2 regions of the Lysinibacillus sp. FSL R5-0849 genome follow, and region 1 is predicted to be linked to the other one. Evidence: riboswitches for the same ligand, from Rfam matches in the RefSeq annotation. Region 1 holds a riboswitch; the other holds the start of a gene.
The links. A riboswitch is a leader RNA that binds a small molecule or an ion and turns the genes downstream of it on or off. The one in region 1 is predicted to bind S-adenosylmethionine.
Positions count from the first base shown of each region.

Region 2: linked by a shared signal. The riboswitch ahead of metK (methionine adenosyltransferase) and the one ahead of MKY80_RS08100 (YezD family protein) in region 1 are both predicted to bind S-adenosylmethionine.

Region 1 is NZ_CP152004.1:1,703,663-1,712,008, reverse strand. It holds gene MKY80_RS08120 (formate--tetrahydrofolate ligase) at 1-302, opposite strand, end outside; gene MKY80_RS08115 (cold-shock protein) at 516-716, shown strand; gene MKY80_RS08110 (VOC family protein) at 820-1,605, opposite strand; gene MKY80_RS08105 (flavin reductase family protein) at 1,763-2,248, shown strand; gene MKY80_RS08100 (YezD family protein) at 2,333-2,524, opposite strand; SAM riboswitch class I at 2,558-2,652, opposite strand; gene MKY80_RS08095 (heparan-alpha-glucosaminide N-acetyltransferase domain-containing protein) at 2,823-3,917, opposite strand; gene MKY80_RS08090 (TetR/AcrR family transcriptional regulator) at 3,901-4,509, opposite strand; gene MKY80_RS08085 (phosphopantothenoylcysteine decarboxylase) at 4,606-5,280, opposite strand; gene MKY80_RS08080 (LysR family transcriptional regulator) at 5,355-6,233, opposite strand; gene MKY80_RS08075 (DMT family transporter) at 6,368-7,267, shown strand; gene MKY80_RS08070 (general stress protein) at 7,541-7,990, opposite strand; gene MKY80_RS08065 (DNA starvation/stationary phase protection protein) at 8,186-8,346, opposite strand, start outside.
Region 2 is NZ_CP152004.1:3,591,070-3,599,415, forward strand. It holds gene MKY80_RS17585 (TIGR01212 family radical SAM protein) at 1-141, shown strand, start outside; gene MKY80_RS17590 (class I SAM-dependent methyltransferase) at 138-716, shown strand; gene MKY80_RS17595 (alanine/glycine:cation symporter family protein) at 776-2,284, opposite strand; gene MKY80_RS17600 (alpha/beta hydrolase) at 2,411-3,217, opposite strand; gene MKY80_RS17605 (gamma carbonic anhydrase family protein) at 3,352-3,864, shown strand; gene metK (methionine adenosyltransferase) at 4,036-5,232, opposite strand; SAM riboswitch class I at 5,516-5,634, opposite strand; gene pckA (phosphoenolpyruvate carboxykinase (ATP)) at 6,027-7,613, shown strand; gene MKY80_RS17620 (alpha/beta hydrolase) at 7,701-8,346, shown strand, end outside.

The DNA of each region.
Region 1 (8,346 bases):
GATGGTTCACGTAAAGCTACCATCACTTTCTTATTTAATTGATGAAGGGCATCAGCTAGTCCTACAGTCACAGTCGACTTCCCTTCACCTGCTGGGGTTGGACTAATAGCTGACACTAATACAACCTTTGCGTCCTCACCTTGAGCTGTAATTTTTAATGGGTCTATCTTCGCTTTGTAGCGGCCATACTGCTCAAGTGCATCCTCTGGAATACCTGCAGCATTGGCAATTTCCGTAATAGGTTTGATCACTGCTTGACTCGCGATTTCTAAATCTGTTAATGGTTGATTTTTCGTTGTCATTTGGCATCCTACTTTCTATGTTGTTCATTTCCATTATAGTCTTAATTGTGAAAAAAAAGAAAGTCAGATATGCTAGCATTCCGACAATCAATTGACATTTTTGTTCAATTCATGTATGTTCTAAGAGAAAATGCATTTTTTTCACATTTTCTCATTGATAGCACGACTTCTTTAACTTTATCTTACTTTCAAGCGCATTGGAGGCGAATGCTTATGCAACATGGGATCGTAAAGTGGTTCAATAATGAAAAGGGTTATGGCTTTATTGAATGTGATGATGGAGAAGATGTATTTGTACATTTTACGGGCATCCAGGAGGAAGGCTTCCGTACACTTGAAGAAGGTCAAAAGGTTTCATTTGATGTTGTGGAAGGCAATCGCGGCCCGCAAGCATCAAATGTTGTAAAATTATAAGCTAGAATATAGTAAGTGGATGAAGTATTTGAAAATGGCTCAATCCACTTTTTGCATGTTTGCACATAAAAATCCACTTCAACGATTGAAGTGGATTTTTAATTTATTTATTAATCCAATAAAAAGCACCTGGACACACTAATGTTTCCTTTGTTCGGTGTGGATCCTTTAATGTTACACCGATTGGCCCTTCTTTTAAATGACCGAGCGTCATGCTAGATGCTGAGGCTTCCTCATAAAAATCCAAGCGCATATTCGCTAGCTGTAGAGACATAAACTGCTCATGCTGCTCAAACTCGGGTAGTTGTAATACTTTCTGCCAAAGCTGCACCGTCTCCTCCACATCCTTGACAAAAAACTGAATGGATTCCATTGTAATGGCTTGTTTTTCATCAATCGCGCCACTAGCCTTTAATTGAGCCAAACGCTCCTCATCTCCATCTGCCCATTCAATTAAGAAAGGAAAATCCACTGAAAGGCCAGGTCTGCCAAAATGCAATAGCTTCCATTCGATTATCGTGCCGTCTGGTCTTGTGCGGCTACAAGCATCGGGACCATATACTTCATAGCCCAATGCACGCAATCGTTGACCATCGTCTTCAATATTTTTGGTGCGCAAGGCAATTCGTGAAAATCCTTGGCGCTCACGATCACGTTTAAACGTATAATGTAGGGAATATGGGTACAGGGCCGCTTGCTCAAATAAATCACGATCATAAATAGCGATTTGTTCAATATAGCTTAAGCCAAAATAACTTAGCGTATTGTAAGTCCCCCACATCGTGTGTTGACCACCGTTCACTGTATGGACATTTCGTTTATTGAAGAAAACCTTTATATTTTCCGGTGATTCTACTTGATGTACCAGATGATCAAAATATAAAGTCATGGCAATTCCCCTTTCTTTCCCCCATTAGCTTTACCTGGATGTGTAATTGATTTAATATTTACTTAAGAAAAGGAGTTACTATATGGTATGAAAAAAGTGCAATTTACCTACTAACTCCGTTAACTAATTTATTACTAACTATAAAGAGGTGATTTGAATGACAGATCATGTTGCTGCTTTTAAATTGGCATTAGGTAACTATCCTACAGGTGTAACAGTTGTTACAGCTTGTCATGAAACGAATCCAATTGGCTTAACCGTCAATTCTTTTGCATCTGTTTCTATTGATCCACTACTTATTTTATGGTCACTTGATAAAAAATCTCAGCTCCATCCTTACTTTATGAGTGCGGAAAAATTCGCTGTCAATATTTTAGCAAGTGATCAAGAGCAATTATGTACATTATTTGCAAGTAAAGTCCCAGATCGCTTTGCTCAAGCAAAATGGTCTACTTCTTCTTTAGGACTACCGATTTTACATGATACAGCAGCTATTTTACAATGTAAATCCTTTCAGCAAATAGATGCAGGTGATCATACTATTTTTATTGGCCAGGTGCTAGATATTACAAACTCTCAAAAGGAGCCCCTTCTCTATCATCGCCGTCATATCGGTCAGATTCCAAAAAGCTTCTATAGCTAATTGCCATAAAAAAAGGGCCACTTGTAAGCAACGGAAACCATGCTTATTGGTGGCCTTTTCACATCGTTCAACTGAAATGATCCTTTATTTCTTCTGAGGAAATCTCTGCTTTTCAAGCCTATTAATTTGAACAATTACACCATCCTGAATCGTAATATGCACTTCACCAAATTCAAGATTTTGAATGGCCTTTGCAATAGCCTCTAATTTCTTATCTTCTACCTTTGCCGACTGAGCCATACGATACACCCCTTCTTTTTCATCCTTGTTGTACAAAAGAGGCCAATGCATCAAACTGATTGATAGCCCCTCCTATCTCTCAGATACATCGGTTGGAAGTGGCACCTATGTTTCGGTTGCCGAGGCTTCATTGGGCCAAGTCCCTCCACCTATCTTGATAAGAGTACTGCGTTTCTTGAAAATAATTCTATAATTCTGTAATAAGATTGTCAATATAAAATATTAGAAAACCTAGCTGAATACTTTGTAATGATTATTTTAGATTAGAAAACTATCTATATCTAAAGTATTTTATGCCTAATCAACGAGAAATAGATGGCAATCCATTAATTTATTACGAACTCCATTTCCTCATCAAGAATTCAAGGGGACCTCGACGATGTTTAGCTCTCCACCAGACAGAAACAAGCACACATCCTACAAAGTAACAGCAGGCATATAGCATGGAAAAGGTAAGCGTCTGATTCTCCAACTTTTGGCAAACAATTAATATTCCAATCCCAATAAAAACATGGCCGACATAATGCGTTAAAGACAATTGTCCCGTAAAGATCAAAGCTTCAATTACTTTATTTTTACATGTCTCAACAAGATAGATGGAGCCCACGATAAGGACAATTGCCGACGCTGAGTTAGATAGAACATACATCATATTCGGTGGAATCGGTCCCGTATCAAATAAATACAATGCACTCTCTACATCTAATAAATGGATCGTTGTCATCTTAATAAATATCGTTGAAAAAGTCTCCGTCATTATGACTAGCAATAAGCCCATCACCAATAAGATTTTTCGTAATGAACGATTAGTTAAATCTAATGTGCCGATTACCATGCCAATTAGAAAGAAACAAATCCAGGGAAATAGTGGATGATAGCCATTAAACATCAAATTTCTTATAAATCCTGCCGGTGTCCAAAAATCAAGATACTCTAGTAATACATATGTTGGATGCCACCCAGCGAAGTAATTAAATTGAATTTGGAGCCATTGTGAAAGGATGAGGATGACACCGATTATGAACATCATCATTTTCTTGGATTGGGCAATCAAACATGCGGCAACAAACATATACACGCCATAATAATGTAAGATATCTCCTGTCCAGCCTACTGCATATAGGACTATTCCTATCACGAATAACAAAAACGACCTCTTCCACAAAGTAAGTCGATTCTTACGAAGAAGTATTGGGTCCTTAGTCTCTCTAGCCTGACGAGTCATTAAAGCTGTTCCTATTCCTGCTAGCATGACAAATACGGCCGAGGCACGCCCCTCAAATAGATTTTGTAAGGCCATCAACCATGTTGAACCATTCGTTGTAGAACCCGTTATGACTCCAAAATTGACAATGAACATACCAAACATGGCGAGAGCTCTTGCAAAATCAAGACCTTCAATGCGCCGATTATCATCTCTTATTGCCATCTTCGCCTCCTTGGATAACACTATGCACAGCCTCCTTCCAAATAGCTCTGTAGTCCAATTGGTTACCTGTTAACATGAAATTACCGATATTATCATAGACCAAGGCTAGCATCTGTGCCTTTGCTTCTATAGTGGGAGTATCCTCTAGAACCCCTAGCTCCACGCCATATTGTAGGACTTCCACAAAGCTTGTTAAAAAGCTGGTTTCTAGCTCTACTAATTGTTTCTTATAGCTTTCATCGCGAGCTGCTAATAGTACATATTGGTTAAATATTTTATTAAAATAAGGATCCTTGCCCTGCGCCTCAATAGACTTATAGCCCAGCTCGAGTACTTCCTCCTTGAAATTAACGCGAGAAAGCTCTTTATAATCCACAGCGACATCTTGTTGAATTACTTTATACAGTTCATCAAATAAGTAAGTGATTAATTGATCCTTTGATTGAAAATAATAATAAATGGCTGGTTTTGATATACCGACCTCTGCAGCAATCATGGCTAAGCTTGTTTTTTCAAACCCTTTTTCTGCAAACATCACATAAGCAACTTCTATAATCTTTTGAAAAGTTTGTTCCTTATTCCCCATCATCATTCTCCTTTTTTACCGACCGTTAAGTAAATATTAAATGATACTCCTCTTTTAGACAAGAAAAAACTGTGTAGAAATATTTCTCTACACAGTTCATATTTATTGATGTTGTAAATATATCATTAAAGCTTCGGCTGTTTTTTGCTTGCCCATTACTTTCATAGGCAGTCCATCAGCAGGTACAATCCAATGGGGCTCGTCCCCGCCATATAAAGATTGAGAGCTATTGGCTACCATCAATTGAGCATGAGCTGTTTCCATTCGCAGTCGTGCACGTGCTAATAAAAACTCCTCGTCATCGGTCGCTTCTAGCTTAAACCCTACTAGCGTCACATTCGGTTGCCAGCCTTTAATTTGCCCTAAGACTTTTGGCGCCTTTTTAAAATGAATAATAGGTGGCTCATCGGAAGGCATTTTCCCCGCTTCCTCCATCAAATTGCCTGATTGATCATATACTTTATCGATGACCCAATCGGAGCCAGCCGCAGCCATAATAACGATATCTACATGTTCTTGTTGGACAGCATGACGAACCTTTTCTCCTAAATCCTCAATACCTTCAAATCTAATCAATTTCATTTGATCGTGATTCACTGGAAGCTGTGCAAAATAACCATGCATATATACTACATTAGCACCAGCAGCGAGTGCCGCCTCCGCTAAATAACAGCCCATTGTCCCTTTTGATAAATTCGTATGCCCTCGTACACGATCCCATTTTTCAAGTGTTCCCCCACTTGTAATGAGTACGGTTTTACCTTGTAATGTCCCCATCCACTCACCTATTTTCTAAAATATATACACCTACTATTTTACCGTAATGCAAGGATAGGCTTCAATAGATTCCATCATAGTGCATTTTTTTGTTCCATTAACCATGCACTTAAAATTTCCGCAAATTTCTTCGTTACAGGTGATGCATTATGCTTCATCGCAATCCCAATCGTACGGTAGGCACCTTGCTTCAGAGGAATCGCTCTTAAGGTAGGCGGCAAAGTCTGAATGACCAATTGGGGTAAAATACTAATCCCAAGTTGATGAGAAATCATGGAAACAATGCCGACCTCCTCTGAAAGCTCAAAGCGAATATTGGGCTTCACATGATATTGTTCCAACAAAACTTTGACATCATTGGTCCCTTTATAGGAAGTCATAATAAAAGGCATATCTTCCAAATCAACAATATCGATCTCAGACTTATTAAATAGTGGACTTTGATCTGAAACGATACATAATAAAGGGTCCTGCTGTAATTCCGTATACTGATATTGCTCAGATTTTTGACCATTTAAAAAACCAGCCTCTATTTCCCCACTGAGTAGCCATTGTTCAATTTCATAATAATCACCCTCGCGTAATTCCACCTGTATTCCAGGAAACTGATTATCCATAATCCTAATAATTTCTGGCATCCAATTGGAAGATATACTTGAAATAACGCCAATACGCACGTTTCCTCTTGTTACTCCATGAATATGTGCTGCCTCTTGTTGCAATAATTCCTGTGCGTCTAAAACCTGACGCATCGCCCTTAGCATGGTTTGCCCCTCACTTGTCAGTGTGACACCCACTCTACTTCGATGTATGAGCGCAAATCCAAAATCTTTTTCTAAACTTGACACGGCGTGACTGACAGCAGACTGAGTTAGTCCGAGTGCATCTGCTGCTTTTGTAAAGCTTGCTACCTCTGCTACCTTTGTTAAAATCTCATATTTCACTAAGCTCATCAGCAATACCTCTACATACATGAATTTTTTTAATCCTAATCATTATAAACATTCGTTTTACTAATCTCAACACAAGATATATAGTAATTTTTAGTATAAAAACTGTTTTAGTACACAGATGGTAGGTGAACATAATGAGTATCCAAGGAAAAGCAAATGTATTGATGGTTATTGTCACAATGTTTTGGGGACTATCTTATACCTTTATGGTCATGGGGCTTGAAACATTGGCTGTTTATAATGTGGTGGCATTGCGTTGTATCATCGCATTTTTAGTAGCAGGGCTTATTTTTTATAAACGGATGATTAAGGTAAATGGTAAGACTTTAAAATATGCAGCTATCCAAGGATTTTTATTATTCATTGTGTTCGCATTAAGCTTATTTGGCTTACAGTCCACGTCAGTTTCAAATGCAGGCTTTATTTTAAGTCTAACGGTTGTATTAGTGCCGATTTTCAGTAGCTTTATTGATAAAAAATTACCTTCCAGAGCCGTCAGCTTTGCAATTATTTGTACGATGATTGGTATAACAGTATTAACGGCGCAAGGTTCATTCTCCTTCCATAAAGGAGATTTGTTAGTAGCAATCGCTGCTCTATGCTATTCTATTTATTTACTTTTAAACAGTTCATTTACACGGAATGTGGAATCTATTTCATACGGCATTTACCAATTAGGCTTCGCTGGCATTTATGCGCTAATCCTAACATTATTATTGGAAACACCGACGTTACCAAATAATACGACATCCTGGATTGCTATTTTAGGTCTTGGAATCATTTGTAGTGCGTTTTGCTTCGTTGGTCAAACTGTTGCACAACAGTATACTTCTGCTACACATACAGGTCTAATTTTTTCCCTAGAACCTATATTTGCAGCAATGTTTGCGATGATGTTCATCGGTGAAGGATTGACAGTGAAACTCGTTATTGGTGGTAGCTTTATTTTGATTGGTAATTTATTTGCTCAATTAGAGCATTTCCATGTATTGCGCTTTATTAAAAAAGATGCACCAGAAAAAGTAATTCATTAAAAAACAGAGTGATCCACAATGATCACTCTGTTCAAACTATGGGCAACAGCCATCGAGAAGTTCACTCTCGATGGCTGTTGTCATCCCTACAATCACCCATTTTTAGTAATACACTAGCTACTAGGGTGTACGCTTTCTGCGGGCGGGGTCGAGCTTTACTTTATTTTATTGTCAAATTGTCAAAGAAAAAAGACTGTAGACAAACTCAAAATTCATTGAGAGTTTGTCTACAGTCTGAACAGAGTGATTCACAATGATCAAACTGTTTTCCTTTTATAAAAATCTTCTAAGTTGCTCAGCCTCATTCAGGCGTTCTTGTCTTAAACGCTCTTCCTGCTCAGCAGCTGTTTCCGGGTGTTGTGATTGTAGCGTATCATAATCATCATCCCGTTCTGCAAATAATACGATACTCCCCTGCTCTACAAGATGAGCATAGTAAGCGATTTGCCCCTCGGAAAGATTAAAGCGTTTTAATCCTTCTGTTACAGCAGAATCACCTGTAAACCAAGATTTAAATTGGTCCACCCAGTTACCAGCCTCATGTGTGTGGACATCATCATCCCATTTCACATCCTCCAACTGCTGGGAGTCTTTCGCAATAATATGGATATCCTCTTTATGGAAACCTTCTGTTCGCATATTTTCTAGAATATGAAGCATTTCGTCCCTTGTATGGGCCACCTCAATTTTTGGATTTTGTTCATTCATCATGTTCATGTTCATGTTCAATTCCTCCTAATTTGTATGGCTTACTAAATAATTACCCTGACTATGGGGAAACAAACTCTTTTTGCCGCTTCGTTACCAAACTGTAATAAATGTTACTATGCTTTTATACAAGTCCTCTTTTTGTCATAAAGAGATAAAAAACCTAAAAAAAAAGCATCCCCAAATTGTCTGGGAATGCTTGTAAACCGTTTATTTGTCGAGGAAGGCTTTTAACATCCAAGTATGCTTTTCAAGGGATTGGTACATCGCATTCAGTAAATCCTCTGTACGGTCATCCCCTTCCTCTGCTGCTAGCTCCATTGTGGAATTCAACGCTTTCATAAGCTTTTGGAAATCCGAAATCGTCGTTG
Region 2 (8,346 bases), 1.9 Mb from region 1:
ACAGGTGATGGACCTATAGATTTAATGATTGGTCCAATGTGGAGCGTTAATAAATGGGAAGTATTGAATGGCATCGATGCCGAATTGGAGCGCCGTGGTAGTTGGCAGGGGAAATTTTATAAGACTGAGGTTGTTAAATGAAACTACAACGAGTTTTACAATATGCTCAACAGCTACTAAAAGATAGTGTGGAAGAAGGAGATACAGTTGTTGACGCCACTGCCGGAAATGGCCATGATACGCTGTTTTTAGCACAGCTAGTCGGGGATGAAGGACAAGTTTATGCTTTTGATGTCCAAAAAGAAGCAGTCGACGCAACACTACATCGTCTACTAGACCATGGTTTAGAACATCGCGCCCTTGTTTTAAATAAAGGGCATGAAGAAGTAGCCAATTTCGTACACAAGAAAGTAGCCGCAGCCATTTTTAATCTCGGCTATTTGCCGGGTGGCAATCATGATATTATTACCAAGCCTAGTACAACGATTCAGGCTATTGAAGACTTGCTTAAGCTTTTAAAGGTTGGCGGTTTAATCATCCTTGTTATTTATCATGGTCACCCTGGTGGCAAAGAAGAACGAGATACTGTAATAGACTTTGTCAGCCAACTTCCACAAAAATATGTCCATGTCTTAAAATACGAATTTCTCAATCAGCAAAATGACCCTCCATTCGTCATTGCGTTAGAAAAGATGAAGGATTATCCTAATTTATAGACAATTTAAAAGGCTAACTAATAGTATAGTGGGAACTATTAGTTAGCCTTTCTCTTTACCTATTTATTTTTACGTTTTTCATTATAGTCTACCCAGAAATCTGCGCCTTTAATGCCTAGTTTACGAGGATCAAAGACAGGGTCTTTTCCTTCTTTTTTCTGTTTCTCGTAATCTTTTAAAGCAACGATAGCCGGTTTCATAATAATTAAAATGGCTAAAACGTTAATCCATACCATCAGACCAAGACCTACATCCCCCATTGCCCAAGCGAGTCCAGACGTACGGATTGTGCCATAGAATGCTGCAATTAAAATCGCTATTTTCGCAATCCAGATGAAGACCTTTTCGGTACTACCTCTAAATAAATAAGCCACATTTGTTTCAGCGATATAGTAATACGCCATAATCGTTGTAAAGGCAAAGAAGAATAGTGCGATAGCTACAAATGGTGCACCAAGTCCAGGTAAGGATGATTCAACTGCATATTGCGTATACGCAGCACCTTCCTGAATACTCTTAGCAAATGTCATTTGCTCATCACCCGTTAAGCCGCCTTTATTGAATTCCCCAACATGGATAAATGGATCTGTTCCTTCGGCTGCCTTTTCATCTTGTACATTATACATACCCGTAAATAAAATCATAAAGGCTGTAGCTGAACAAATTAATAAGGTATCAATGTATACAGACGCTGCTTGGACAATCCCTTGTTTAGCAGGGTGGGATACTTCTGCTGCGGCAGCTGGGTGCGCCCCAGTCCCTTGACCAGCCTCATTTGAATAGATTCCTCGTTTCACACCCCAAGCAATTGCGGAGCCAATAATACCTCCAAATATTTCTTGTGCTCCAAATGCACTTGAGAAAATTAAAGCAAAGACGGATGGTACCTCTGAAATATTCATAGCGATTATAATAATTGCCATAATAATATAGGCTATTGCCATGAACGGTACAATTACCTGTGCAGCGTTGGCAATCGATTTAACGCCCCCAATAATGATAGCACCAAGTAAAACGACAATAATTAGTCCTGTAATCCAAGTTTCAATACCGAAAGCGTTTTCAACAGCTCCTGCAATGGCATTCGATTGCACACCTGGCATAAGTATTAACATAGCAATCAAAGCAGCTACAGCGAAAATCACTGCAAACCATTTTTGACCCATTCCTTTTTCTATGTAATAGGCCGGTCCACCACGATATTCAGTATCTTTCTCTTCTTTATAGATTTGCGCTAATGTTGATTCTACATATGCGGTTGCCGCACCAATAAAAGCAATTGCCCACATCCAAAAGACAGCACCAGGTCCACCCATCCCAATAGCTGTTGCAGTACCGGCAATATTCCCTGTACCTACACGACCCGATAGTGCGATAGACATTGCTTGGAAGGAGGAAATCCCCTTTTCTGATTTCTCCCCCTTAAACATTAACACAAACATATCTTTAATAAGTCTTACTTGCAGGAATCTTGTAATGACTGAGAAAAAAAGCCCAATCAACAAGATACCATAAATAAACCAAGGTCCCCATAATATGTCATTCAATTTGCCAACAACTACATCCATCTTACCCCTCCAATTTGAATTACCTTACTTTAAGTCACTATATTATTACACTTTTCAGAAAATTACAATATTATATTTAAGTAACAATATTTAAGTAAGGATCCTATTATTTGGAAGGTGTCGAAACTATTTTATTATATATCCAATCCGTCTAAGAGCATTATTGATAAAATCTCGAATATACATAAAAATCTCTTCACGCTCTACTTCATGAAATAAATTATGATAACAATTTGCCCATTCTTTAAATTGAAACTCGGTTAGCTCTTGCTGATGAAGCCAATTGCGCATTTGTCGAGTTTCCGTAATTTTATCTTTTTCAGCTGTCATAATTAACATAGGCATATTAGGAAATTCATGCTTAGGTAGCATAACTAAATTTTTCATCATCTGTTGAAGCTCACGATACCATTTCACTGAAACAACAGACATAAATGGAATATCATCCTTCATTTCCTCTCTACCCTCAACACTGCGCGTTAATGTTTCAAATGTCAGGTCATGCGTCAATTTAACATTTGCTGTTAATGCACTCAAACTCGTTAAAGCATTTGATAATTTACCTGGTAAAAGCTTCAAATGCAGCCAGGGTGATGTCAAAATAATACCTGCACACTCATACTTTTTCTTTTGCATGGTATGAAGAACTAAAGTAGCGCCTAATCCATGCCCTATTACAAAGGTTGGCAAATTATATGAAAAGGCATTCTCAATGAGATTTCTTGTATATTTATTGTACAATTTGAAGTCCTCATCATGGACACGCGCAAATCTTGCATTGATGCCATGATTCGGTAGATCCCCCATGACTATGTGGAAGCCTTCCATTCTTAATTTTTCTATAAGCCATGCATACCAACGGTGGTTTTCATAAGCACCATGAAGAATAGCAATCACAGCCTTTGCTTGTCCATCAGCTTCCCATTTCCACATTCACATAGTCCTCCTAAAAAATAATTACAATTTGATTATATCGAAATAACAGCACATTTTAATTTTATATTTCCTTAAAGTTGCGTATTTGATACGATAATACTATATCTACAGAAAGAAAAGAGGCGATTCTCATGATTTATCCATTTAAAGATACAACACCAAAGATCGATCCATCTGTTTTTATTGCCGATTATGCAACTGTTACCGGAGACGTAACAATTGGAGCTGAAACAACTATTTGGTTTAATACCGTAATTCGTGGCGATGTTTCACCAACAATTATTGGTGAACGGGTAAGTATCCAAGATCTTTGCTGCTTACATCAAAGTCCTAGGTTTCCACTCATCATTGAAGATGAGGTCACAGTAGGACACCAAGTGACTTTACATAGCTGTACCATTCGAAAAAATGCCTTAATCGGTATGGGCTCCATTATTTTAGACGGAGCAGAGATTGGAGAGGGTGCATTTATTGGAGCCGGAAGTCTTGTGCCTCCTGGTAAAGTCATACCTCCAAATAGCTTAGCATTAGGTCGTCCAGCGAAAGTTGTCCGAGAATTAAACGCTGAGGATAAAGAGGATATGGAGCGTATCGTACGTGAATACGTAGAAAAAGGTCAGTATTATAAATCTCTACAAAAATAAAAGCTTATAAAGAATACATTCATTATAAAAAATCCCTCGCTTTCCATGACCATTGTTCAAGGAATAAAGGCGGGGCATTTTTGCAAAAAAACAAAAGGGGCAGAAAAGCCCCTTTTGTTCATCATACATTAGAATAATTTTCTAACGACTTCAGCACTTTAGCACAATAGTTTACAGACGTGCTTTTACACGTAATGCGTCAGCTTTATCAGTTTGTTCCCATGGTACATTTAAATCTGTACGACCGAAGTGACCATAGGCTGCAGTTTGTTTATAAATTGGACGACGAAGATCAAGCATTTTAATAATTCCTGCTGGGCGTAAATCAAATAGCTCACGAACCCATTCTACGATTTCGCTTTCCTTCACTTTTCCTGTACCAAATGTATCAACAGCAATGGAAACAGGCTGTGCCACGCCAATTGCATACGCCAACTGGACTTCAGCGCGTTCTGCTAAACCAGCTGCTACAATATTTTTAGCTACATAACGTGCCGCATAGGCAGCTGAACGGTCAACTTTTGTTGCATCCTTACCTGAGAATGCACCGCCACCGTGTCGTGCATAGCCACCGTATGTATCAACAATTATCTTACGGCCCGTTAAACCAGCATCTCCTTTTGGCCCACCAATGACGAAACGGCCAGTCGGATTGATAAAGTATTTTGTTTTTGTATCTAATAATTCGCTTGGCACAACAGGAGCAATCACAAGTTGTTTTAGATCAGCCTGAATTTGTTCAAGTGTTGCTTCTTCATCATGCTGTGTTGAAATAACAATTGTATCGACACGTACAGGTACGTTATTGTCATCGTATTCAATTGTTACTTGTGTTTTACCATCGGGGCGTAAATAAGCTAGCTCACCAGATTTACGAACTTCAGTTAAACGACGTGCTAACTTATGAGCTAAGCTAATTGGTAACGGCATTAGCTCAGGTGTTTCATTACATGCATAGCCAAACATTAAGCCTTGGTCCCCTGCACCAATTGCTTCAATATCTGCATCTGTCATAGAACCCTCACGAGCCTCTAAAGCTTGGTCAACACCTTGAGCAATATCTGGAGATTGCTCACCAATTGCTACAAGTACCGCTAAATTTTCAGCATCAAAGCCATATTTCCCACGTGTATATCCGATTTCTGCCACAGTATCACGTACAATACCTTTGATATCTACATAAGTAGAAGTAGTAATTTCTCCCGCTACTAATACTAATCCTGTTGTTACAGTTGTCTCACACGCTACACGTGCATTTGGATCTTCTGCTAAAATAGCATCTAATATGGCATCCGAAATCTGGTCACAAATTTTATCTGGATGCCCTTCTGTTACACTTTCTGATGTAAACAGTCGACGTTTTGTCATTTAGTTTTCCTCCTATTACTCTTACAAAAAGTATTTGAATACGGTACTCATTACCCATGTCAAGTCCGCTCCTAAGGATTGAACTCTCAAGCCGCTGTTGTTGTCATTTCACTTTACGTGAAAAAATAACTGCTACTTTTAACACGAGGATTTCGAAAGATCCGTCATTATAATAAGGAAAGAACTACATATACTTACCTTTACATTGATTTTTAACAATAAAAAAATCCTTTACTCACGTTACTATACATGAGGAAAGGAATAATGACTTCGTTACCTTTCACTCTTATCGTTCAAGGGATTTTCCCTTGCATCAGGTTGGCACCAACGCATGTCGTGAAATAATTCATGCAGGTTGCCGGGTTTCACAGGGCCTGACCCTCCACCAGCTCGGGATAAGAGTATCCGTTCAATTTTCATGTTACTGAAAAGGTAGAACGTTGTCAAATATTTTCTTATGTATTACTGTATAGTAAGGAAGGAACAAATAATCACCATAAAAATTTTCATTCTTGGGTGATGATGTAAACAGAAGAAAATTAATCCCTACAACATACCTAGCATCTTGTGGTAACATATGTGTGGCTCAAATTTTAGACAATTTACTGTAGCATTGAATGTTTTCTACTCGAAAAACATTATTTTTTGTCAGTTTATTGAAAAGTAATAAAAACTCTAAAATAATTTCTTAATTAGTATAGATTATTTAACCAATTGTGTTATACTATTTTTGAAATTAAGAAAAAATCCCTCTAAATCAAGGGAATACTATAAAAAAGGATGGTATTTAATCGATGAATTCAGTAGAAATTGCAAACGAACTGAAGGAATTATTAAGCGGCGGTAACATTAACGTTCAACTTTCAGTACCACAATTAGCAGAAAAAGCTACTTCTCGTGGTGAGGCAATGTTAACAGTAGATGGCGCAGTTCGTGCAGAAACTGGCAAATACACTGGTCGTTCACCTAAAGATAAATATACAGTAGAAGAAGAAAGCACAAAAGATCAAATTGACTGGGGTAAAGTCAATCAACCAATTTCCTCTGAAGTGTTCGATAACCTGTATGTAAAAGTAATAAAATATTTAAAAGAACAAGATGAATTATTTGTATTCAAAGGCTTTGCTGGTGCTGACAAAGATTCACAATTAAGCATCCAAGTTATTAATGAATACGCTTGGCACAACCTTTTCGCTCATCAATTATTTATCCGTCCAACTAAAGACGAATTAGCTTCGCATGTTGCAGACTTCACTGTCATCTCAGCTCCTAACTTTAAAGCAGATCCTGCGGTTGACGGTACTGCTTCTGAAACATTCATCATTGTATCACTTGAAAAGAAAATTATCTTAATTGGTGGTACTGAATATGCTGGTGAAATGAAAAAATCTATTTTCGGTATTATGAACTACTTATTACCACAACAAGGTATCCTTTCTATGCACTGTTCAGCAAACGTTGGTGAAGCTGGCGATGTAGCATTATTCTTCGGTCTATCTGGTACTGGTAAAACAACATTATCCGCTGATCCAGACCGTAAGCTTATCGGTGACGATGAACACGGCTGGTCTGATAATGGTGTATTCAATATTGAGGGTGGTTGCTATGCAAAAACGATCAACCTTTCTGCTGAGAAAGAACCAGAAATCTACAATGCAATCCGCTTCGGCTCTGTTTTAGAAAACGTAGCTGTTGATCCAGAAACTCGTATTTGTGATTATGATGATGGATCATTAACAGAAAATACACGTGTAGCTTATCCGATTCAATACATCGAAAACATTGTTGATCCTTCTGTAGCAGGTCATCCAAAAACAATCATCTTCCTAACAGCTGATGCGTTTGGCGTTTTACCTCCTATCAGTAAATTAACAAAAGAGCAAGCTATGTATCACTTCTTAAGTGGTTTCACTTCAAAACTTGCTGGAACTGAACGTGGTGTAACAGAGCCAGAACCAGTATTCTCTACTTGCTTCGGTTCTCCATTCCTTCCACTTCCTGCAACAGTTTATGCAGAAATGTTAGGTCAAAAAATTGACGAACATGGCGCACAGGTATTCCTAGTGAACACTGGTTGGACTGGTGGAGAATATGGTACTGGTAGCCGTATGAAGCTTTCTTATACACGTACAATGGTGCGCGCAGCTATCGATGGTAAATTAACAAATGTTGAAACGACACAAGATGCTGTATTTGGTTTACACATCCCAACAGCAGTTGAAGGTGTACCTTCACAAGTGTTAAATCCTCGTGAAGCATGGGCAGATAAAGCTGCATACGATGCAAAAGCTGCTGAACTTGCAGGTTTATTCAACGAAAACTTCCAGAAATTTGCAAACGTTTCTGAAGCCATCACTACACTTGGTGGCCCATTAAAATAACAACTAGAACAAGAAAAGGGAACGAGATAATTCGTTCTCTTTTTCTTTCCCATAAAACATAGATGAAGCTAATATAGGGAGATACATATGAAAAGAAAATACAAATTACTAGTAGCAATCATTACTATATTATTGGCATTATTTATTGGTGCTGGTTTTTTTGCAGGCAACTACTTTTATAATCTGGCATTAAATCCGGATACTGATAAAACAGCTGTTCTAGATGCCCCCCATAATTTAATTGATAGCAATTCAAATGAGGCTCAAGAGAAAGAGGACCGTGAGCAATGGTTTAACAAGCATTATGAGGAGAAGGCTATTCAATCCTATGATTCTCTTAATCTGCATGCTTACGCTATCCAAAACAGCCAGCCCACGGACAAATGGGCAATTATTTTCCATGGCTATTCAAGTGATGGTACACAAATGACTAAGTATGCTAAACAATTTTATGATATGGGCTATCATGTGCTAATTCCCGATGCAAGAGGACATGGTCAAAGTGAAGGTGATTATATCGGCATGGGGTGGCATGATCGTTTTGATGTTGTTTCATGGATTGACGACATTGTAAACGGGAATAAAGATGCTGAAATTGTGCTATTTGGAGTTTCAATGGGAGGCGCCACTGTGATGATGGCTTCAGGCGAGGATTTGCCGTCAAATGTAAAGGCAATCATTGAGGATTGCGGTTATTCTTCCGTATGGGATGAATTTTCCTATCAATTACAAG